One region of the Bradyrhizobium sp. LjRoot220 genome, then DNA from elsewhere that is predicted to be linked to it. Evidence: predicted binding sites of a transcription regulator. Region 1 holds the regulator's gene; the other holds the start of a gene.

Region 1 (11,128 bases):
TCGCGGCAAAGGCCAGATAGGGATTGCAGGAGGGATCCGGCGAGCGAAACTCGACGCGCTTTGCCCGCGGGTTCGGCGAATACATCGGAATCCTGCAACAGGCTGAGCGGTTGCGCTGGGAATAGACCAGGTTGATCGGAGCCTCGTAGCCCGGCACCAGGCGCCGATAGGAGTTCGTGGTGGGAGCGCAAAGCCCGCACAACGCCCAGGCGTGGGTCAACAGACCGCCAATGTAGTAGCGGCCGAGCTGGCTCAACTCGGCATAGTCGCCCTTTTCGTAGAACAGATTGGTCTCGCCCTTCCACAGGGACTGGTGAACGTGCATCCCCGAGGCGTTGTCCTCGAACAGCGGCTTCGGCATGAACGTTGCGGTCATGCCGTGCTCGCGGGCGGTGTTCTTCACCACGTATTTGTACATCATCAGATTGTCCGCCATGCGGGTGAGGGTGGTGAAACGCATGTCGATTTCGTTCTGGCCGCCGGTCGCGACTTCATGGTGATGGGCTTCGATCCGGATGCCCAGCTGTTCCATCGTCAGCACCATTTCGGTGCGGAGAGCCTGCATGCTGTCGGTCGGGGGAACGGGAAAATATCCCTCCTTGGGGCGCGGCTTGTGGCCCAGATTTGGCGTTTCCTCCTTGCCCGTGTTCCAGCTGCCTTCGCTGGAATCGATTTCGTGGAAGGCGAAATTGATGCCCTGTCCGTAGCGCACGTCGTCGAACACGAAGAACTCCGCCTCAGGGCCGAAATAGCTCGTATCGGCGAGGCCGCCGCCCTTCAGGTTGGTTTCGGCCTTCTGGGCGATGTAGCGGGCGTCGCGGCTATAGGATTGACCGGTCACGGGGTCCCGGATGTTGCAGATCAGGACCAGGGTCGATGCAGGGGAATACGGATCGAGGAAGGCCGTAGTCGGGTCCGGCACGACCAGCATGTCGCTTTCCTGGATCTCCTGGAAGCCGCGAATGGATGAACCGTCGAATCCAATGCCTTCGCTGAGAGCATCGATACTCGCTGCACCCGGCGGGACGGAAAAATGCTGCCACACCCCAGGCAAGTCGGTGAAGCGCAGATCGATCATCTGCACCTTCTCGTCTTTGATCGCCTTCACGAGATCTTCGGCTGTCGCACACTTCGGAAACATGGCTTCGCTCCTGTTATGGAGAGCCGCATCTTGGACATCGCGCTGCCGTTCAGCCGCGGCGAAGCGGCTTGCGACGGTCCAGGCCCACGTTCTGCGTTGCCGCGCCGGTAGCCTCAGCTCTGGTGGGGCCCGCGCATGATCTTCATCGCATCTTCGATATGCCGCCAGGTTCTGGCCAGTTCGACCTCGCCTTTTGCCTCGAGTTCGATGGCGTTCTGGGCGGCTTCCGCAATGGCCTTGGCACCATGTGCTTCCAGTAACTGCCGCGCATAGTCGCGGATTTCGATTTCTCGCATGGCGTCATGCTCCTCTCGTTCTGAGCGCAACCGTGAATTCCAGTCGAACTGAGAGCCGTAGACGTTGACACCTGGTCAAGCGCACCCAGTGTGCATCCTGCTGCGGCGCACTTGCAAGAGCGCTTTCCGGGCGGTGGGCTGCCGGGATTGGATGGTGGCTCCGGGGGCAATAGCAGCGGCAACACAACGCAGGCTGGACGGATACGCTTTGAGTGCCGCACCACCATATCCATGGGAGAGGGAGGTGAGCATTATGCGTATTCAACACTGGCAGGACGTTGCCAGCCTGGTGGTGGGCGCGTGGCTGGTCGTTTCGCCGTTTGCCCTGGGTATGTCCGGGGTAGCCGTCTGGCTAACCATCGCGCTCGGGTTGGGCGTCATCCTGTTTGCCGTCGAGGCCTTCATCATTCCGTCCTATCTGGAGGAATGGGGAGAGATGCTTCTGGGTCTGGCGCTCGTGGTAGCACCGTGGACGGTCGGCTACGAGCCGGGCGCAGCTACGGTGAACAGCGTGTTGTCGGGCCTACTGGTGATCCTGTTTGCTGCCTGGGAGCTGATGACGGATCGTGATTTCAGCACCTGGTGGCACGATCGCTGGCATCACGGCGCCGGCTGAGGACGAGGGAGTTAGTCGCCCCGTCGGCCCGACCACTATCGGGTAGCGGTCGGAGCGTCGGGCGTTGACTTGAGCATGATCTGGACAACAAGGCCCGCGTCAGTGCAAGGTGGCAGCGGAGGCGCGACGGCAGTTTGATCCCCAATCACGCCGGCACCTTCTGAGATTTTCGGCTCAATCGGCCCGACAACGGCGGACATTCTTTCCTCCGCATTCCGCATCTGTTCCACTATCCCGCGGATAGCCACTTCCAGTAGCTTTGTGAAAACAGGGATACTCCAAGGCGTGGGATGGCGGAGCAGGGCAGCACGCCGGGCGGCAGACGAGGCTACGCCGGAACCTGGCCGCCGCGCCAGGCGGTGGCGCCGGCGGGCGGCTATGCGCCGATCAGCGTCAGCGCCCTGCCGCCGTTCATCGAGACCTTGCGCGCATGGGCGCGCGCGGAGGCGGGGGCCGGGCGTTTGCTGCCCTGGGTGCCCGTCGCGTTCGGCACCGGCATCGCCTTTTATTTTGCTGCCGATCATGAGCCCGTGCTGGCGGTCGCGGCCGTCACCGCCATCGCGCTGTGCGCGGCGGCGTTCTTGCTGCGGCGGCACAAGGCGTTTCCGGTCGCCGTGATGATCGCCGCCGTCGCCGCCGGCTTTGCGATTGCGACCTGGAAAACCGCGCGGATCGCGCATGGCGTGCTTGCGCGGCCGATGTTCTCGGTCTCGCTGACCGGCTTTGTCGAAACCCGCGACATCCGCGAGCGCACCGACCGTTTTGTCTTGCGCGTCGTGACCATGGAGAGCGCGCGCGGCGCGACCAAGCTTGAACGCGTGCGGCTGTCGGTCAAGAAGGGCACCGCGCCCGCGGTCGGCAGCTTTGTCGAATTGAAAGCGCGGCTGTTGCCGCCGCTAACACCGTTGCGGCCGGGCAGTTACGATTTCGGCCGCGACATGTTCTTTTCCGGCATCGGCGCCTCCGGCTTCGTGATGGGCGCGATCAAGACCGCGCAGGCGCCGGATGGAGGCGGCCTGAAACTGCGCTATTCGGCGGTCATGCAGGGCATGCGGGACGCGATCGATGCGCGGATCAGGACCACGCTGGAAGGCGACAAGCGCGCGATTGCGACCGCGCTGCTGACCGGCCGGCGCGACGCGATCTCCGAGCCCGTCAACGATGCGATGTTCATCTCCGGCCTCGGCCATGTGCTGTCGATTTCCGGCTACCACATGGCTGTGGTCGCGGGCGTCGTGTTCTTTGCGGTGCGGGCGCTGCTGGCGCTGTTCCCAACGCTTACGGTTGGCTTTGCGATCAAGAAATGGGCGGCGGTGGCGGCACTCGCCGCGTCGGCATTTTATCTGCTGCTGTCGGGGGCTGAAGTGGCGACGCAGCGTTCGTTCTTCATGACGGCTGTGGTGCTGATCGCCGTGATGGTCGACCGCCGCGCCATCACGTTTCGAACGCTGGCAGTTGCCGCCCTCATTGTCTTGACCATGGCGCCGGAAGCCCTGGTGCATCCGAGCTTCCAGATGTCGTTTGCGGCGACGCTTGGGCTGGTGGCGCTGGTGCAGCTCGGCATGCCGCGCCTGTTCGCGCAGCCGGATCATTCCGCGACCGCGCAGGTGGCGCTGTGGGGCGGCCGCGAGCTCACGATGCTGCTGCTGGCCTCATTGGTGGCGGGCCTCGCCACCACGCCTTACGCGGCGTTTCATTTCCACCGGGTGACGCCCTATGGCGTGCTCGCCAATCTGGCGGCGATGCCGGTGGTCTCGGCGCTGGTGATGCCGGCGGGTCTGCTCGGGCTCGCCCTGATGCCGTTCGGCTTCGACGGCATCTGCTGGTGGGCGATGGGCGTCGGCATCGACTGGATGATTGTGGTCACGCAATGGGTCGCCGCCTTGCCGGGCGCGGTCGGCCGCGTGCCGGCGTTTGGCATCGGCCCGCTGATCGCGGCCAGTGTCGGGATCATCGTGCTCGGGTTGTTGCGGACGCCGCTGCGCTATGCTGGCGCGGCTCTGGTGTTGTTTGCCGCGGTATGGGCGGCGAGGGTGCCGCAGCCGGATATCCTCATTTCGGCCGACGGCCGCAATGTCGGTGTCCGCGGCCAGGACGGCAAACTGCATCTGATGCGCGCAGCCAGGGGAGCTTCGAGGGATAGCTTCCTTGTCAAGGAATGGCTGGCGGCGGATGCCGACGCGCGAAAGCCTGCCGATGCCTCGCTCACCGCGGGCGTCTCATGCGACGAGGGCGGCTGCGTGGCGCAGGCGGCCGGCGGCGGGTTCGTCGCATTGGCGCTCCGGCCGGAGGCGCTGGCGGACGATTGCGAACGCGCAGGCCTGCTGGTGACCGCAAGGCCGGCGCCGACGGCGTGCGGGGCCGCGGTGATCGATGCCGAGCGCCTGCGGCGGCTGGGCGCGCTGGCGCTGCGGCGAAACGGCGGTGGATTTACCATCGATGCCGTCAAGCCCAGAGGCGTCGACCGTCCGTGGTCTCCGGCGATCGCGGGCGAGGGAGAGGCGGAGACAACTATCCTCGCGCCGCGCGCAACGGGCGAGCGGCCCGTGCGGCCACGCGCCATCGACGCCACGCCGTCGGACGCCGACCTGCAGGCGGACGAGTAGTGTTGGCTCCTTGGCGCGCCGGCCGTGTCGCAACCGGCGCCGCGTTCAGCCGGTGGGAAGCCAGGCCACCGGGGCTGCGTCGGCCTGCGTCGTCGTGCGCTCGGGCGCCGGATTCGTCACCGGCAATTGCAGCACGGTGACGCGCTGACCCTCGCAAAGCTGTGTCACCAGCACATGGCTGCCGTCGGGAAACTCGATCGCGTCGTGGTGACGTTCCCTTATATGCGGATTGATGGTGTTGAACTTGCCGACGCGAAAACCGACCGTCCGCGTCCAGATCCAGCGGTTGTCGTATTTGACGTCTTGCGCGAAGGCCAGTTCGGTCCCGGGCAGCATGCAGACCGCGACTGCGGGGTCGCGCTCGCTGGCAAAGCCGCGGGTCGAGGTGCCGCGGAACGTGGTCGATATCAGGGTCTCGCCGACCTCGGCAGGACGCGTTGCCATCGCGTGCAGACTATAGTCACACATCGGATCGCTCCCTCGTAAGAGATAGAGACCCGTGCCTCCCTCGAGGCGCTGGCCTCCATCAGAGTGGACTTGGCCAAAGTCTATTCCTGTTCTGCGCGTTTGCCAATTGAAGGCCGGCGCGCCCGATCACAAACACGCTACGGCGGCTGCGAATCTTCGCCCGTCGGCGGCAGCGGCAGTTCGAAGGCGCCGAGATGGAATTGCTCCCGGCCGTCGTCGGCAATGTCGGGCAATTCGACCAGCGTGAAGGCGGCCTCCGGATATTGCTGCCAGATTGCGAGGTCGTCGGCGGTCACCGTCAGCCAGCCGAACCGGAGCATGTAGCGGCCCGGCTCGGTCACCAGTCCCGCGCGTTGCCAGGTGATTTTGGTGATCATGTTGCTGACCACGTCTCGTTTCCCCCCGGGGCTAGGGCGTTTCCAGCGAAGCTGAAGAAAACGCGTCATACCAACCAACGTCACGCCAGTTTTTGCCGTGTTCTGGGCAATTGTGGGACGAGCGCCTGCGCGCCGCACCCCCTTCGTCATGGCCGGGCATAGCCGTCTGAAGGACGGCGTCGCTTCCGCTCGCCTATGGCCGGCCATCCACGCCTTTCCTCGAGATGAACCAAAGACGTTGATGCCCGGCTCAAGGCCGGGCATGACGACTTGGGGATGAGGAATGACGCCACTGACGGCCGCGAAAGCGGGCCGCGCTCAGTACTTCCGGTACAGCCCGATCAGCTTGCCCTGAATCCGGACCCGGTTCGGCGGCAGGATGCGGACTTCATAGGAGGTGTTGGCGGGCTCGAGCGCGATCGAGGCGCCGCGGCGGCGGAAGCGTTTCAGGGTTGCTTCCTCCTCGTCGATCAGCGCCACCACGATATCGCCGGTGTCGGCGGTTTCGTTGCGCTGGATCAGCGCCATGTCGCCGTCGAGAATGCCGGCGTCGACCATGGAATCGCCGCGTACTTCGAGCGCGTAATGTTCGCCGGAGCCGAGCATGTCAGGTGGTACGCTGATGGTGTGGCTGCGGGTCTGCAGCGCCTCGATCGGCGTACCGGCGGCGATCCGGCCCATCACCGGTACGGCGACCGGGCGCTCGCCATCATCGGCAGCGGGCGCGCTGGCGGCGCGAACCTTGCCGAGCGTGCCCTCGATGACGCTGGGCGTGAAGCCGCGGCGGCCGTTGCCGTTACTGCCGGCAAGCTCGGGCAGCTTGATGACTTCGATGGCGCGCGCGCGGTTGGGCAGGCGGCGGATGAAGCCGCGCTCTTCCAGAGCGGTGATCAGGCGGTGGATGCCGGACTTGGACCTGAGGTCGAGCGCATCCTTCATCTCGTCGAAGGAGGGCGGCACGCCGGCTTCCTTGAGCCGTTCGTTGATGAAACGCAGAAGTTCATACTGTTTGCGCGTAAGCATCTCGAGCAATCCCCCGGTTGGCGCGTCGTAATTCGTGATCTTCAACTTCGTGGTCTTCAACTTCGTGGTCTTCAGTCGCGAGAGGCGTCCCTAAATTCGGAGTCCAAAACTCCCAATTAAAGACACTAGTCCTCGAAACAAATCATGAACGGACACTATATGTTCGATACATGTTCCGCAACCACTTAATTTCAGGTGAACGCGCGCCGACTTCGCCAGACGGCGCCGTTGCGCGGTGCATCATTCCGGCAAGCGCAGGAACTCGCATGGCATCCCCTTCGGCACCGCCGGCGCAAACGGCGGACGGATCAAAAGCGCCCGTGCCGCAGCGAGATTTCCCAGCAGCGAGGAATCCTGGTGGCTCACCGGCACCGCGATCAACGCGCCATCCTGGCGCCGCTCGAGCCGTGCGCGCAGATAGTCTTCGCGCTGGTCGTTGGCGGGAAGATCGCGGCCGAGCAGCGCACTCTCCCGGACGTGATGGACGGTATTTCGGCCCGACAGCGCCCGAATCAGTGGCACCAGAAACAGGAAGCCGCAGACATAGGACGAGACCGGATTGCCGGGCAGGCCGATCACCCGCATCGCGCCGAGCCGTCCGTGCATCATCGGCTTGCCCGGGCGCATCGCGATCCGCCAGAACGCCATCGCGACGCCCTCGGCCTCCAGCGAGCGCTTGACGAGGTCGTGGTCGCCGACGGAGGCGCCGCCCATCGTGATCAGGATGTCGGCGCCCGATGCGCGGGCACGGCGGATGCCGTCGGTGGTCGCATCGATCGTGTCGGCGGCAATGCCGAAATCGATGGTCTCGGCGCCCTCGGCCCGCGCCAGCGCGCGCAGCGCGTAGCCGTTGGAATAGACGATCTGGCCGGGGCCGGGATCGGAACCGGGCATCACCAGTTCGTCGCCGGTGGCCAGCACCGCCACCCTCGGGCGGCGGTGCACGGCGAGCTCCGGATAATTCATGCCGGCGGCGAGTGACAGATCGCGTTCGGTGAGGCGGCTTCCTTTGGTGAGCAGCACATCGCCTTCGCGGAAATCGGCGCCGGCGGCGCGGATATGCCGTCCCGGTTTTGCAATTTCCGTGATGGTGATGTGGTCGCCGCTGGCAGCCGTGTCTTCCTGGATGATGACGGCGTCGGCGCCCTCGGGGATCACGCCGCCGGTGAAAATCCGGACCGCTTCGCCGGCGCCGACCTTGCGCTCGAACGGGCGGCCGGCCGCGACCTCGCCGATCACCTTCAGCCGCGCGGAGAGGTCGGCGGTGTCAGCCGATCGCACCGCATAGCCGTCCATCGCCGACATCGCCTGCGGCGGCTGCGTGCGCCGTGCGGCGAGGTCGCGCGCCAGCACGCGATGCCAGGCGGTGTCGAGTGCGGCGATTTCTTCGGGCAGGGGATCTGCGCCTGCGAGGATCGCGCTGAGGGCATCGGCAACCGGCATCAGGGCCACGGGCACTTCTCCTCGATCGCGATCCAATCTGAGTTCGGCTTGGGGAGGCGATCGTTGAGCGCTTTCATAACGGAGAGCGGGGGCGGAGGCAAAACGCGCGGGCTGAACGCGTGCGTGGAGAGAGCCGCGTCGCCATCTTGTTGCTGAACGGCAACATCGCTCCGTAATCGCTCACGACATCAGGCGGATACCGTCATGGACCGCGCCAGCGATTTGTTCGCATCTGCGATTCGGTTAGGGTTCCATCAGTTGAGGTGTGGGCGCCAAGGTTTTGGCCAGCCACGGGCTGGCTTACTTGAGCCGGTTTCGCGCGAATGCGGGGCGGACGATGATAGCGACGGCAACGGTTTCGGTCTCCCTGCACGCCGGTGTGCTTCTTCCATCCGACCGCCGGGCGAGCCTGCTGGCGAGCAGCATGCTGTGCGGCGGCACCTTGCGCAGCCTCGCGGCGGTGGCCGGGATGATGACCGTGCTCGGCATCTCGCCGGCGTTCGCGCAATGCTACTCCACCGTGACGGGGCTGGCGGGAGACTGCACGGCCGTCGTTCCGGGCGGCAGCAACGCTACGGCGATCGGCTCCGGCGCCAACGCGACCGGCGTCTTCGCGACAGCGTACGGGAACGGCACGACCGCGAACGGGGGCAGCGCGACCGCGACCGGCGCCCTAAGCACTGCCACTGGGGACTTCGCGACGGCAACCGGGGTCAACAGCCAGGCGAACGGCGCACAAGCCACGGCAACCGGCGTGGGCAGTCAGGCCAACGGCGCCCTGGCCACCGCGACCGGCTCGGGCAGTGTTGCGACCGGCGTCGGCGCGACCGCGACCGGCACGGGCAGCTTTGCCAACGGCGATCAGGCTTCCGCCACGGGCGTGAGCAGCCACGCCAACGGCGCTCAAGCGACCGCGACCGGCTACGCCAGCACGGCGAACGGCGCACAAGCCACCGCGACGGGCGTGTTCAGCACCGCCGGCGGTAACTTTGCGACGGCAACGGGCGCGGGCGCCACCGCGAGCGGCAACTTCGCCACCGCGGCCGGCGGCTCCAGCACCGCGACCGGCGCTTCCGCCACCACGACCGGGGCCTTCAGTTCGGCCATTGGCGCGGGCGCTACCGCGACGGGCGCGAGCGCTTTTGCCAACGGCGACAATGCGACCGCGACCGGCCGAAGCAGCCGGGCGAACGGCGCCAGCGCGACCGCGACCGGCCAGGACAGCATCGCCAATGGCACGACCGCGAGCGCCTTCGGTCAAGGCAGCAACGCTACCGGTGCCTCCACCACCGCGATCGGCCAGGCCAGCCTCGCCAGCGCCACCGGTGCCACGGCGGTCGGCGCCAGTGCGCGGGCTACCGCGACTGGCGCGGTCGCCGTCGGCAACAATGCTGCCGCCACCGGCGCCAACGCCATCGCGATCGGCAATGGCGCGGTGGCGACCGGTTCGGTCGCGGTCGGCGCGTTGGCCTCCGCTGCCAACGGCGGCGCGGCGTTCGGCGACGGCGCGGTCGCAACGGGAACGAATTCGACGGCGCTCGGTCCGAACAGCCAGGCGCTCGCGGCCAACTCGGCTGCGATCGGCAACGGCGCATCCACCAGCGTCGCCAACCAGGTCTCGATCGGCACCACCTCGAACACCTACCGGATGTCCGGCATCACCTCGGCGGCCAGCCTTGCGGCGCAAACCGGCCCGATCTCGTTCGTCACCAGTGACGCCAACGGCCATCTTGCCGTGTCGAGCTACAGCGCACCGGATATTTCCGGCCTGCAGAACAATGTCGCAACTTTGCAGGGCAACGTCGCGGTCCTGCAGGGCGACGTCGCGACCCTGCAGACGCAGATGAGGCAGGCCTTCGAGGGTACCGCGGTCGCGATCGCGATGGGCGGCTCCGCGCTGCCGTCGGACAAGAAATTCGCGATTTCAACCAACTGGGGCACGTTCCGCGGGCAGAATGCCATGAGCCTCGGAGCTCAAATGCGCCTCAGCGACCATGTGGTCCTCAATGGCGGCGTTGCCGCCGGCTTCGCGCAAGGCGGCGTCGGCGGCCGCGCCGGACTGACGGTCGCGTGGTGACGACAGGGTGGTGAGAGGAAAACAATTTCGCTGGCGGGTTCTGATGATTGCGGCCGTCATGGCTGCGAGCGTGTCCGCCGGTCATGCGCAAGCGCCGAAACCCGCGCAGATCGATCGCAATGGCGTGCTGATCCTCGTTCGATCGTCGCTGCTGGCGCTCGATCAGGCCAACAAGACCGGCAATTACACGGTGCTGCGCGACATCGGCGCGCCCGGCTTTCAAACCAACTCGGCAGCGCGGCTCGGTGAAATCTTCGCCAAGCTGCGGGGCGACAATCTCGACCTCTCCGGCGTCGCCGTGATCGATCCGCAGCTCAATCTGCTGCCGCAGATCGAGGCCAACGGGCTATTGCATATGGCCGGCTTCTTTCCTTCGGTGCCGAGCCAGGTCAATTTCGATCTGTCGTTCGCGCCAGTGAACGGGCAATGGCGGCTGTTTGGCATCTCGGTGTCGATCGGGCAGAGCGGGCCCGTCGCGCCGATGCCCGAACCGCCCGTTGCGCAAAAGCAGCCCGCTGCAACAGCCGCGAAACAGCCCGCCATCAAGCCCGCGCCGGCGGACAACAAGCCGGCTGACCACCAGCAGCCCAAATAGACCGGCCCCCGAGCAACCAAGAACGTTACCCGACGAAGAACTCGATGAAGGTGATGTTCGCGACGCTCTGTTATGTCTCGGCGGTCAGTTGCGCGGGGATCAGGACAACATAGGCAGCTTGGCTAAATCCCGAGCGCGGCAAGCGTCTTTGCGACGTCATCCGGCGCTGTCACATGCACCGCGGTCAAGCCCCGCGCCCGCGCGCCTTCGATGTTCGCGGCGGAATCGTCGAAGAACACGATGCGCGAAGCGGGCACGCCGATCGCCTTGACGACATGGTCATAGGCCGCCGCATCCGGCTTTCGCAGCCCGATCGTCGATGACAGGAAGACTTCGCGAAAATGCCCGAGCACGCCGGCATAGGCCTGGCTGAAATGCACGACATGCGCGTTATTGGTGTTGGAGAAGGCATAGAGCGGCAGGCGTTGTCCGGCGCGCGCCAGCGATGCGGCGATGTCGGGCATTTCGCCGGCGAAGATCGCGTTC
Region 2 (11,128 bases), 120 kb from region 1:
AGCGATGACTTCCAGCATCTCACATGCTCCGCGCGGTAGACTCGAGGGGTGGGACCGACCGACGACCAGGCGCGATCATGCAATCATCCAGATCATGACTTTCCAGAGATAGAGGCCGAGCAAGTACAACCATGCCGCCATAGCGGGAACGACAACCGCCGCGTAAAGTGCGGCAACGAAAACGCTGCCGAGATCCGAGCGGCCCGCCCTCTCTACATTGCTGTCCTCGACGCGTGTGGGACGCGACTTTGCGTCAATCGTGACGCTCGGGTTTGCCATGACTGAGTTCCACAATTTATCGCGACCGCCAGCCGGCGGTCGAGGTAGCGGCGGCGTTTGGCAAAATTTTGGTCGCGGCGCGGCAGGGAACAGGCCGGGTACCGCCGTATTGCCGGTATCATCCCTCACAGGCGTGCTGCCGGGCTGCAATGTTGCGCGGCACCAGGCAGATGGTCGTCCGGAACGCAGCCCGGAATTTAACGCCTGGTTCAGTTTCGTGGCGTCATGAAGCGATCGAAGAACGCTGCCAGCGCTGCGTAGCCATTGAGCGGAAGGACGTGCGCCACGTATTGGTCCGGCCTCACCACCACCATGCATCCCGCGCCGCGATCGATGCCGCGCATGGTGAAGACGTCGTTGCCGCTCTTCAGGTCGGCGCAGAATATCTTTTCGTAGTCGCGAAGTCCGTAACGTCCCTTCCGCGGCAGCAGCAACGACGGCATGGCCTCGACGGCAAGCATGTGATGATCCTGCTGAAAGACCGCGCGGACGTCGATCACGCTATCGATGTCCTCGCCATCAGCTGTGTATTTCCGCAACGGCGAAGCTTCCGCCTCGGCAAGGAAGTCGCAGAGGTTCCGGGTCCCTGAACCGGGCGCGGCAGGATCCTCCGCGCCGGCAAAAGCAAAAATGCGCCAGCGGCCATCCGCCTTGACCGTGTGCCCAAGGTGAACCGGCTTGGCGTCGGCCAGGCGGATGACCGGCGCGGAATGAAAGCGCATACCGATCGTCAACCCATCGGCCAGATGCTGATGGGTTGCTTCGCCGGTGAGGATCGAGGGAGCGTAACGGGCCGCGGTCCCCGCCGTGTAGCGCCCGTGCCTGACGAAATAACGCTGCGTCTCGGCCGGATCGAACCCTTTGCTCGATGCCAGCAAGGTGGCCCATTCCCGATCGAAGTCGATCAACTCCTTGGCGATGGCCTGGCGCTCCACCGAATAGCTGTGCAGGAGGCTGGGCGGGCAGCGCTTCCGCAACACCGACGCCAGCTTCCATCCGAGATTAAAGCCGTCCTGCATCGATACGTTCATGCCCTGGCCCGCTTTCGGGCTGTGGGTGTGGCAGGCATCGCCGGCGATAAACACTCGCGGCAGGCGCTTCGCGACATCCTCCTCCGGCACGTCGTCGAACTTGTCGCAAAGGCGCTGGCCGATCTCATAGACCGACCACCAGGGGACCTCTTTCACGTCGAGCGAATAGGGTTTGAAGATGCGCTGCGCCGCCGCGATCAGATCATCGGCGGTGATGTTGCGACTGGAAATCCGCTCGCCGGCATCGAGCTTGTCGAGCTCGATATACAGCCTGAATAGATAGCCGCCTTCCCGCGGAATGATGATGATGCTGCCGTGGTTGGCGGACTGTATCAATGACTTGAAGCGGACATCCGGAAAGTCGGTGACGGCCAGCACGTCCATGACGCCCCAGGCGTGATTGGCGGAGTCGCCGCGCAGCGTGCGCCCGATGCTCGCGCGCACGGTGCTGCGCGCCCCGTCGCAACCCACCACATAGCGGGCTTTGATCGTCTCGACCTGCCCCTCGTGCCCGGGATCGAGGCGCTCGAGCCTGGCGGTCACCGGAAAGGAATCGGTGCTGTCGCCGGCTGGATCGATCTGAAGATCGAGCAGGCGCCGCGCATAATATGGTTCGAGACTCGACGGCGATTTGCGCATGACGTCGAGGTAGAAATCGTGCACCCGCGCCTGGTTCAGCACGACATGCGGAAATTCCGACAGCCCGTCCTCGGTGTCCTGCACCCGTCCGCTGCGGACGATGTTGCCGGGCTGCGCGGGGTCGGGCTTCCAAAAGGTCGTCTCGTTGATCCAGCAGGCTTCCTTCAGCACACGCTCGCTGAAACCATAGGCTTCGAACATCTCCATCGTGCGGCAGGCGATGCCGTCTGCCTGGCCGCGCAGCAGCGGGCCTGGCTTCTGTTCGACGATGCAGGTCTTGATGTCGGGAAAGGCGGACAGTTGGGCCGCCAGGGTCAGCCCGGCCGGACCGCAGCCGACGATGAGGACGTCGACCTCCGCCGGAATGGCGCCGGTGGATCCTGAGGCGACGACTCGTTGGGCCGGATCTTTGATCTCGGGGTCGCCGGGTTCGAATCCGTTGAGATGAAATTGCACGAAACCCTCCCTCGGCTTTCGCGCCGGGAGCCTGCAGGTCCACGGCGGTCAAAAAGGCCGTTGCTGAATTTAATCAGTATGCTTATTATAAGTATACTTGTCAAATTATCGACCGAGAGATTTTGGATGACCGACAACAACGACAAGCCAGGGCATCTGGCGCGCCGGTTCCAGCAGATCGCGGTGGCGGTTTTTCATGCTGCGGTCGAAGAAGCCGGGTTTGACCTGACGCCCGTTCAATATGCGGCGCTCACCACCGTCGCGATGCAGCCGGGCATCGATCAGGCAACGCTGGCCGGCTTGATCGCCTATGACCGCACCACCATCACAGGCGTCGTCGATCGGTTGGTCCAGAAGGGTCTGGTGGTGCGGCAGCCGAGCCGGGACAGACGCGCCCACGCTTTGGAGATCACCGACGAGGGACACAGAACCCTCGAGGGGATCGAGCCGGTGGTCGAGTCCGCGCAGCAGATCATGTTGGCCGGCCTGAGCAGGGACGAGGCCGCTACGCTGATGCAGCTGCTGCGCAAGGCTATCGCCGCCGGCAACGAATTGAGCCGCGCACCGTTCCGGGCGACTTTGGCGGATGGCGCAACGAAAAAATAGCGGCGCGTGGCGACCACGCCGGTCGCGTCGGGACTGGGATCGTAATTTAATTTAGGCCCCGTCATTCCGGGGCGCGACAAAGGCACGAGCCCGGAATCTCAGGATTCCCTGGTGCGCACTCGCGCACCTGCGGCCTGCTCGCCCGGACCATCCCGAAACGACAATCAGCCGCCGTTGCCGTTCTCGCCATTCTCGCCGTCGTCGCCGATATGCTCGACGGAGACCACGTGCTCGTCCTCGGCGGTGTCGAACACGATCACGCCTTGGGTCGAACGGCCCGCGATGCGGATGCCCTCGACCGGACAACGGATCAACTGGCCCTTGTCGGTTACCAGCATGATCTGATCGGAATCCTCGACCGGGAACGAAGCCACCAGCTTGCCGTTGCGGTTGTTGACCGACATCGCGACGATGCCTTTGCCGCCGCGCCCGGTGGTCCGGTATTCGTAGGACGAGGTCCGCTTGCCATAGCCGTTGACGGACACGGTCAACACCACCTGTTCCTGCGCCGACATCTCGGCATAGCGCTCCTGCGAGAGCTGGAGCGTGCCTGACGTCTCCTCGACCTCGGTGTCGGCAGGTTCTTCGGCGCCGGTCTCGCCCGCCACCGCACGGCGCATCTTCTGGTAGGCCGACCGTTCGTCCGAGGTGGTCTCGACGTGGCGCAGGATCGATAGCGAGATCAGCTTGTCGTTTTCGGCAAGCGCAATGCCGCGCACGCCCATCGAGGTGCGCCCCGTAAAGACGCGCACATCGGTGACGGGGAAGCGGATGCACTGGCCGCCGGCGGCGGTCAGCAGCACGTCGTCGTGCTCGGTGCAGATCTGCACGTCGACGATCGCCTCGCCCTCGTCGAGCTTCATGGCGATGATGCCGGAACGGCGGACATCGACGAAATCGGAGAGCTTGTTGCGGCGGACATTGCCGCCGGTGGTGGCGAACATCACGTCGAGATTGGCCCAGGAGGATTCATCCTCCGGCAGCGGCATGATGGTGGTGATGCGCTCGCCCTGCTCCAGCGGCAGGATGTTGATCAGCGCCTTGCCGCGCGCGTTCGGCGCCGCCACCGGCAGCCGCCAGACCTTTTCCTTGTAGACCTGGCCGCGCGAGGAGAAGAACAGCACCGGCGTATGGGTCGAGGCCACGAACAGCCGACTGACGAAGTCCTCGTCGCGGGTCTGCATGCCCGCGCGGCCCTTGCCGCCGCGGCGCTGCGCCCGGTAGGCCGAAAGCGGCACGCGCTTGACGTAGCCGGCATGCGAGACCGTGACCACCATGTCTTCGCGCTGGATCAGGTCCTCGTCCTCGACCTCGTCTTGCTGCTCCATGATGACGGTCTTGCGCGGGGTGGCGAAATCGGCCCGGACCTCGGCGAGCTCGGCCTTGACGATGGCCTGCACCCGCGTACGCGAGCGCAGAATGTCGAGATAGTCGGCGATCTCCACCGCGAGCTTGTCGAGTTCCTCGGAAATCTCCTCGCGGCCGAGCGCGGTCAGTCGCGCCAGGCGCAATTCCAGAATGGCCTTGGCCTGCTCCAGCGACAGCCGTGCGGTGCCCTCGGCCGTCATCCGATGCCTGGGGTCGTCGATCAGCGTGATCATCGCCTCGACATCCCGCGCCGCCCAGTCCCGCGACATCAGGGTGTCGCGGGCGGTGGTGGGATCGGGCGAAGTGCGGATGACACGAATGATTTCGTCGATATTGGCGACCGCAATCGCGAGGCCGACCAGGATGTGTGCGCGGTCGCGGGCCTTGTTGAGCAGGAACTTGGTGCGGCGCGTGATCACCTGCTCGCGGAACGCGATGAACAGCGTGAGCAGGTCTTTCAGACTCATCGTCTGCGGCCGACCGCCATCCAGCGCCAGCATGTTGGCGGGGAAGTTCGACTGCAGCGGCGTGAAACGGTAGAGCTGATTCAGAACAACATCCGGCACCGCTTCGCGTTTCAGCTCCACGACGACACGCAGGCCCTCGCGCGAGGATTCATCGCGCAGCTCCGAGATGCCCTCGATCTTCTTCTCGCGCACCAGTTCGGCGATGCGATCGACCATGCTGGCCTTGTTCACCTGGTAGGGAATTTCGGTGATGATGATCGCTTCGCGATCCTTGCGGATGGTGTCGAACTTGACCTTGCCGCGCATCACGATGGAGCCGCGGCCGAGGTGATAGGCCGAACGGATGCCCTGGCGGCCGAGGATGATGCCGCCGGTCGGAAAGTCCGGTCCGGGAACGATGTTGATGAGCTCGTCGATGCTGAGCGCAGGATCGTCGATCAGCGCCGTGCAGGCGTCGATGACTTCGCCGAGATTGTGCGGGGGAATATTGGTGGCCATGCCGACGGCGATGCCGCCGGCGCCGTTGACCAGCAGGTTGGGGAACTTGGCCGGCAGGACCGACGGTTCCTTCTCTGAATTGTCATAGTTACCTTGGAAATCAACCGTGTCCTTGTCGATGTCCCCCAGCACTTCCATCGCCGATTTGGTCAGACGCGCTTCGGTGTACCGGTAGGCCGCCGGGGGATCGCCGTCGACCGAGCCGAAGTTGCCCTGCCCGTCGATCAGCGGCACGCGCATGGAGAATTCCTGCGCCATCCGGACCATTGCGTCGTAAATCGACTGGTCGCCGTGCGGATGATACTTACCGATCACGTCGCCGACGACGCGCGCGGACTTGACGTACTTCTTGTCCGGGGTGTGCCCCTGCTCGTACATCGAATACAGAATGCGGCGGTGGACCGGCTTGAGGCCGTCGCGGGCATCCGGCAACGCGCGCGCCACGATCACGCTCATGGCGTAATCGAGGTAGGAGCGCTTCATCTCGTCGAGAATGGAAACGGGACGAATATCGGAAGGCGCCGGCGGCTCGCCGGGCTTGTTGTCATCGTTGTCAGACAAAGGGGAATCCGGTCAGTTCTTGGCTGGGAATCATATAGCGTATCGAAGGGCTTTTAACCACCCCAGGGCGCCCCCGGCCAGCTGTTTTTCCCTTCGTTTTTTCATGGACTTACCGGGCTCACAGCGCTCTGCTGGCAAGTCATCGCGCCAGCCATTTCCGGGATCGGAACAAGCTCGTCGGCGGGACCAAAATCAGGGGGTCAGAACCGGTGTTTTCCGCCGCGCCTAGGGGCCGAAAACCACCGCATGCATGACCCGTCCGGGGACGAAGGTAAACAGCCCCGCAACCACCAGCGCGCCGGCAAAGATCGAGATCATCGTGATCTTGTGGCCGCCGACATTGTGCCGGCGCGCGTACCACACGCCCAGCACCAGCATGATCGGCGTGAAGATCGACAGCAGATGGATCGGACTCCAGGGACCCAGCAATCTGATCTCGTGGATCCAGAATGAGGAGACCGCCACCACCGCCATCAGGCCGACCCAGATCCAGCCAAGGGTCCGGTGCGGCAGCGTTCCCTTGGGGCCTGCGAACTGCACGATGCCGAGCGCGAAGGCCGCCATCGCCGCGAAGGCATGAAGCGGGATCGGCGGGACGGCTTCCAGCAGTGGCGCGAGACTCATGGCAGCGTGCTCCCAAGGCTCCATCCCGCAGCCGCCGGTTCGATGACCATCACACGTGACGGAAAAACGCTAAATCGAGCTCTTAATGTGAAAACCCCAGCATTAGCGGCACGCCGAAGCATCGACACGCGCTACCAGACATCGGGAACATCAAAATGTTACGTAGATTAATCAAGAATAGACATGAACAAGCACAACTTGCTGGAGCCGCCGACTATTTCGGCGGCTCGCAAGTCCCCGGTCCGCTCGAACGGCGAGCAATCAGAACGGAATATCGTCGTCCATGTCGTTGTTGCGCCCGGCGCCGGCGGCAACTGGGCGGCGCGGCGCGGAAGTGGCCTGTCCGCCGGAACCAAAATCGCTGCTGCCGGAATCGTCGGAGCCAAAACCACCACCGCCGCCACCCGAGCGGCCGTCGAGCATGGTCAGGGTCGAATTAAAACCCTGCAGCACCACTTCGGTCGAGTATTTCTCGACCCCGCTCTGGTCGGTCCATTTGCGGGTCTGCAGCGCGCCCTCGATGTAAACCTTGGCGCCCTTCTTCAAATATTGCTCGGCGACCTTGCAGAGCCCTTCATTGAAAATCACCACGCGATGCCATTCGGTCTTCTCCTTGCGTTCGCCGGTGCCCTTGTCGCGCCAGGTTTCCGAGGTCGCGATGCTCAGATTGGCGATCGGCCGCCCGTCCTGTGTCCGCCGGATTTCCGGATCCTTGCCGAGGTTTCCGACCAGGATCACCTTGTTCACGCTTCCCGCCATCGTCGCTCTCCACTCAAAATCGGTACCAAAAAAGCTGCGCGACCGCCGCAACCGGCCGGCACTGGCCGCCGGATCGGCCGCCTCATCCACCCAGGGACATTGAGGACGACCCTATACGCCCGATGGCCGCCCCGACTTAGCGATCCCTCGGCAATCCCTTGGTTATCCACATTATAGCATTGCTCGCGGCATTGTTCCAGTTTTGTTCTTCGCAACCTCAGGTCATCCGCAACAGAACCGCATGACGGTGCTTGGCCGCCTCGGGAAAGCTAGGTCAACCCGCGCTGCGCGACAAAATTTGTAAACAAATCATTACCTTGAAGAGCCCTCACTTCGGCCGCGAGTGTGGCATTTCGGAGACGGTATTTCCGGTTGAATCGGCGTATTGATTTATTCAACGACGCGGCGCTCGCGTCTTGGATGACATCGCTTCGGGACCAACGGGAAGCGATCAGGGACTGGGGATTTTGAAATGAAAAAGTTTTTGCTTGGTACGGTTGCACTCGTAGCGTTCGCGGCTCCCGCCGCAGCCGCTGATCTCGCCGCGCGTCCTTACACCAAGGCGCCCCCGATGATCGCTGCAGTCTACGACTGGAGCGGTTTCTACATCGGTATCAACGGCGGCTGGGGTTCGAGCCACAAGTGCTGGGACGTCGTTCCGGTGGCGGGCCCTCTTCTTGCTGAAGGATGTCATGATGCGACCGGCGGCACGGTCGGTGGTCAGATCGGCTATCGCTGGCAGGCGGCTGCATGGGTGTTCGGCGTTGAAGCGCAGGGCAACTGGGCGGACTTTAACGGTTCGCGCGTAAGCCAGCAGTTCATCCTGGTTCCGGGCGATGCGGTTGATCATACCAACGTCCGAAGCTTTGGCCTGTTCACGGGTCAGATCGGTTACGCTTGGAATAACGCCCTGCTCTACGTGAAGGGTGGCGCTGCAGTCACCGAAGATCGGTATGACCATCGCTTCACGGGCACCAACGTGATTTTCGACTCGGCTAAGGAAACCCGCTGGGGCGGCGTCGTCGGCGTCGGCCTCGAGTACGGCTTCGCCCCGAACTGGTCGGCCGCCGTCGAATACGATCACATGTTCATGGGCGACCGCAACGTGGGCTTCGCGACGCCCGCCGGCGTGCTCTCCACGGTCGACCGCATCAGCCAGGACGTCGATCTCGTCACCGTCCGCGTCAACTATCGCTGGGGTGGCCCGGTCGTTGCCAAGTACTGAGTTCGGTACTTAGCTTCGCTGAAATCGGAATAACGAAAGGCCGGCCTCGCGCCGGCCTTTTTGTTTGCGTGCACGCTTCATCCTACAGCGGTTCCGCTGCCATCTGCTGCCATTGCAACTTCCTTGGCAGTTCCTTGACAAGCCCTTGCAAAACAAACCGTTGATGGCTTGCAGCGAGCACTGGAAATCCCGGCCCGTTCTTCCTACGTTCCAGCTTTCTGCCATCGGCGCCCGCTCCGGTCTTGTCCCGGCGATGCGCGCCCAACGTGGCGCGCCTTCACGCGCCTGGAAATGCCGATATGGATGAAGTGCTGAGGGCGAAGCGCCAAACTAACGCCGGCTCGGGAACGCGCGCGATAACAATCCGCGGCGCGCGCGAGCACAATCTGAAAAACATCGACGTCGAGATTCCCCGCGACAAGCTGGCGGTGTTCACCGGCCTGTCCGGCTCGGGAAAATCCTCGCTCGCCTTCGACACCATCTATGCCGAGGGCCAGCGCCGCTACGTCGAGTCGCTGTCCGCCTACGCGCGCCAATTCCTCGAGATGATGCAGAAGCCCGACGTCGACCAGATCGACGGCCTGTCGCCGGCGATCTCGATCGAGCAGAAGACGACGTCGAAAAACCCGCGCTCCACCGTCGGCACCGTCACCGAGATCTACGACTACATGCGCCTGTTGTGGGCGCGCGTCGGCGTGCCCTACTCGCCGGCAACCGGCCTGCCGATCGAAAGCCAGCTGGTGTCGCAGATGGTCGACCGTGTGCTGGCGCTGCCCGAGGGCACGCGGCTCTATCTGCTGGCGCCGGTCGCGCGCGGCCGCAAGGGCGAATACAAGAAAGAGCTCGCCGAATACCTCAAGAAGGGCTTTCAGCGCGTCAAGATCGACGGCAGCTTCTATGAGCTCGCGGATGCGCCCACACTCGACAAGAAATTCCCGCACGACATCGACGTCGTCGTCGACCGCATCGTGGTACGCCCCGACATCGGCCAGCGCCTCGCCGAAAGTTTTGAGACCGCCTTAAAACTCGCCGAGGGGCTGGCGGTGATCGAATACGCCGATGCGCCCGCGGGCGCCGCCGACGAGAAGAAATCCGACAAGAAAACCGCAAAAATCCACGACAAGAGCGGACCGGAACGAATTCTGTTCTCGGAAAAATTCGCCTGCCCGGTGTCCGGCTTCACCATTCCGGAGATCGAGCCCCGGCTGTTCTCGTTCAACAACCCCTATGGCGCCTGCCCGGCCTGCGGCGGCCTCGGCGTCGAGCAGCATATCGACGAGGACCTCGTCATCCCCGACAAGGAGTTGACCCTGCGCAAGGGCGCGATCGCGCCGTGGGCCAAATCGTCCTCGCCCTATTACATCCAGACGCTGACCGCGCTCGGCAAATTCTACAAGTTCACGCTCGACACCAAGTGGAAGGACCTGCCGAAGAAGACGCAGGCCGCCATCCTGCACGGCTCCGGCGACGACGAGATCAAGTTCTCCTATGAGGACGGGGTGCGCTCGTACGACACCAAAAAACCGTTCGAGGGCGTCATCACCAACCTCAACCGCCGGTTTCGCGAGACCGAGAGCGAGTGGGCGCGCGAGGAGCTGGCAAAGTATTTTTCCGACATCCCCTGCGAGGGCTGCCACGGCTACCGGCTGAAGCCGGAAGCGCTGTGCGTCAAGATCGGCGGCAAGCATATCGGCGAAATCTCGGAACTCTCGGTCAAGCGCGCCGGCGAATGGTTCGAGAGTGTGCCGAAAGCGCTCAACGCGCAGCAGAACGAGATCGCCGTGCGCGTGCTGAAGGAGATCCGCGAGCGGCTGTCCTTCCTGCTCGATGTCGGCCTCAATTACCTGACCCTGGCGCGCGCCTCCGGCACGCTATCCGGCGGCGAAAGCCAGCGCATCCGCCTCGCCTCGCAGATCGGCTCGGGTCTCACCGGCGTGCTCTATGTGCTGGATGAACCTTCAATTGGCCTGCACCAGCGCGACAATGCGCGGCTGCTGGAGACGCTGAAGCGGCTGCGCGACCTCGGCAATACCGTGATCGTGGTCGAGCATGACGAGGACGCCATTCGCCTCGCCGATTTCGTGCTCGACATCGGCCCCGGCGCCGGCATGCATGGCGGCCACATCGTGGCGCAGGGCACGCCCGCCGAGGTCATGGCCAATCCGAAGTCGTTGACCGGCAAATATCTCACCGGCGAATTGTCGGTGGCGATCCCCGAGCGCAAGCCGCCGAACCATCGCCGCACCATCAAGGTGATCAACGCCCGCGGCAACAATCTGAAAAACGTCTCGGCGGAAATTCCGCTGGGACTGTTCACCTGCGTCACCGGCGTCTCCGGCGGCGGCAAGTCGACTCTGCTGATCGACACGCTCTACAAGGCGATCGCGCGCAAACTCAACAACGCCAGCGAGGGCGCAGCACCCCACGACCGCATCGAGGGCTTGGAGCATATCGACAAAATCATCGACATCGACCAGTCGCCGATCGGCCGCACACCCCGGTCGAACCCCGCGACCTACACCGGCGCGTTCACGCCGATCCGCGAATGGTTCGCCGGCCTGCCCGAAGCCAAGGCGCGCGGCTACGAGCCCGGGCGCTTTTCGTTCAACGTCAAG

What was found. Region 1 encodes LexA, which represses DNA repair genes until DNA is damaged. Its sites were predicted from a motif close to TGTTCNNNNTGTGTTCNG; they were not measured.
Region 2: the regulator LexA is predicted to act here: its motif matches at 7,481-7,498, upstream of ACSQ84_RS18660 (single-stranded DNA-binding protein).

What each region holds. Positions count from the first base shown of each region.
Region 1 is NZ_CAXUPS020000004.1:180,891-192,018, reverse strand. Features, by position in the region: gene glnA (type I glutamate--ammonia ligase) at 1-1,141, opposite strand, end outside; gene ACSQ84_RS19260 (hypothetical protein) at 1,255-1,437, opposite strand; gene ACSQ84_RS19255 (SPW repeat protein) at 1,691-2,053, shown strand; gene ACSQ84_RS19250 (ComEC/Rec2 family competence protein) at 2,344-4,659, shown strand; gene ACSQ84_RS19245 (hypothetical protein) at 4,705-5,127, opposite strand; gene ACSQ84_RS19240 (hypothetical protein) at 5,265-5,504, opposite strand; gene lexA (transcriptional repressor LexA) at 5,823-6,527, opposite strand; gene ACSQ84_RS19230 (molybdopterin molybdotransferase MoeA) at 6,768-7,979, opposite strand; gene ACSQ84_RS19225 (YadA-like family protein) at 8,308-10,047, shown strand; gene ACSQ84_RS19220 (hypothetical protein) at 10,091-10,642, shown strand; gene ACSQ84_RS19215 (HAD family hydrolase) at 10,765-11,128, opposite strand, start outside.
Region 2 is NZ_CAXUPS020000004.1:58,348-69,475, forward strand. Features, by position in the region: gene ACSQ84_RS18630 (hypothetical protein) at 1-18, opposite strand, end outside; gene ACSQ84_RS18635 (hypothetical protein) at 76-279, opposite strand; gene ACSQ84_RS18640 (FAD-binding monooxygenase) at 489-2,405, opposite strand; gene ACSQ84_RS18645 (MarR family winged helix-turn-helix transcriptional regulator) at 2,532-3,011, shown strand; gene gyrA (DNA gyrase subunit A) at 3,176-5,905, opposite strand; gene ACSQ84_RS18655 (DUF2306 domain-containing protein) at 6,131-6,529, opposite strand; gene ACSQ84_RS18660 (single-stranded DNA-binding protein) at 6,791-7,288, opposite strand; gene ACSQ84_RS18665 (outer membrane protein) at 7,761-8,513, shown strand; gene uvrA (excinuclease ABC subunit UvrA) at 8,813-11,128, shown strand, end outside.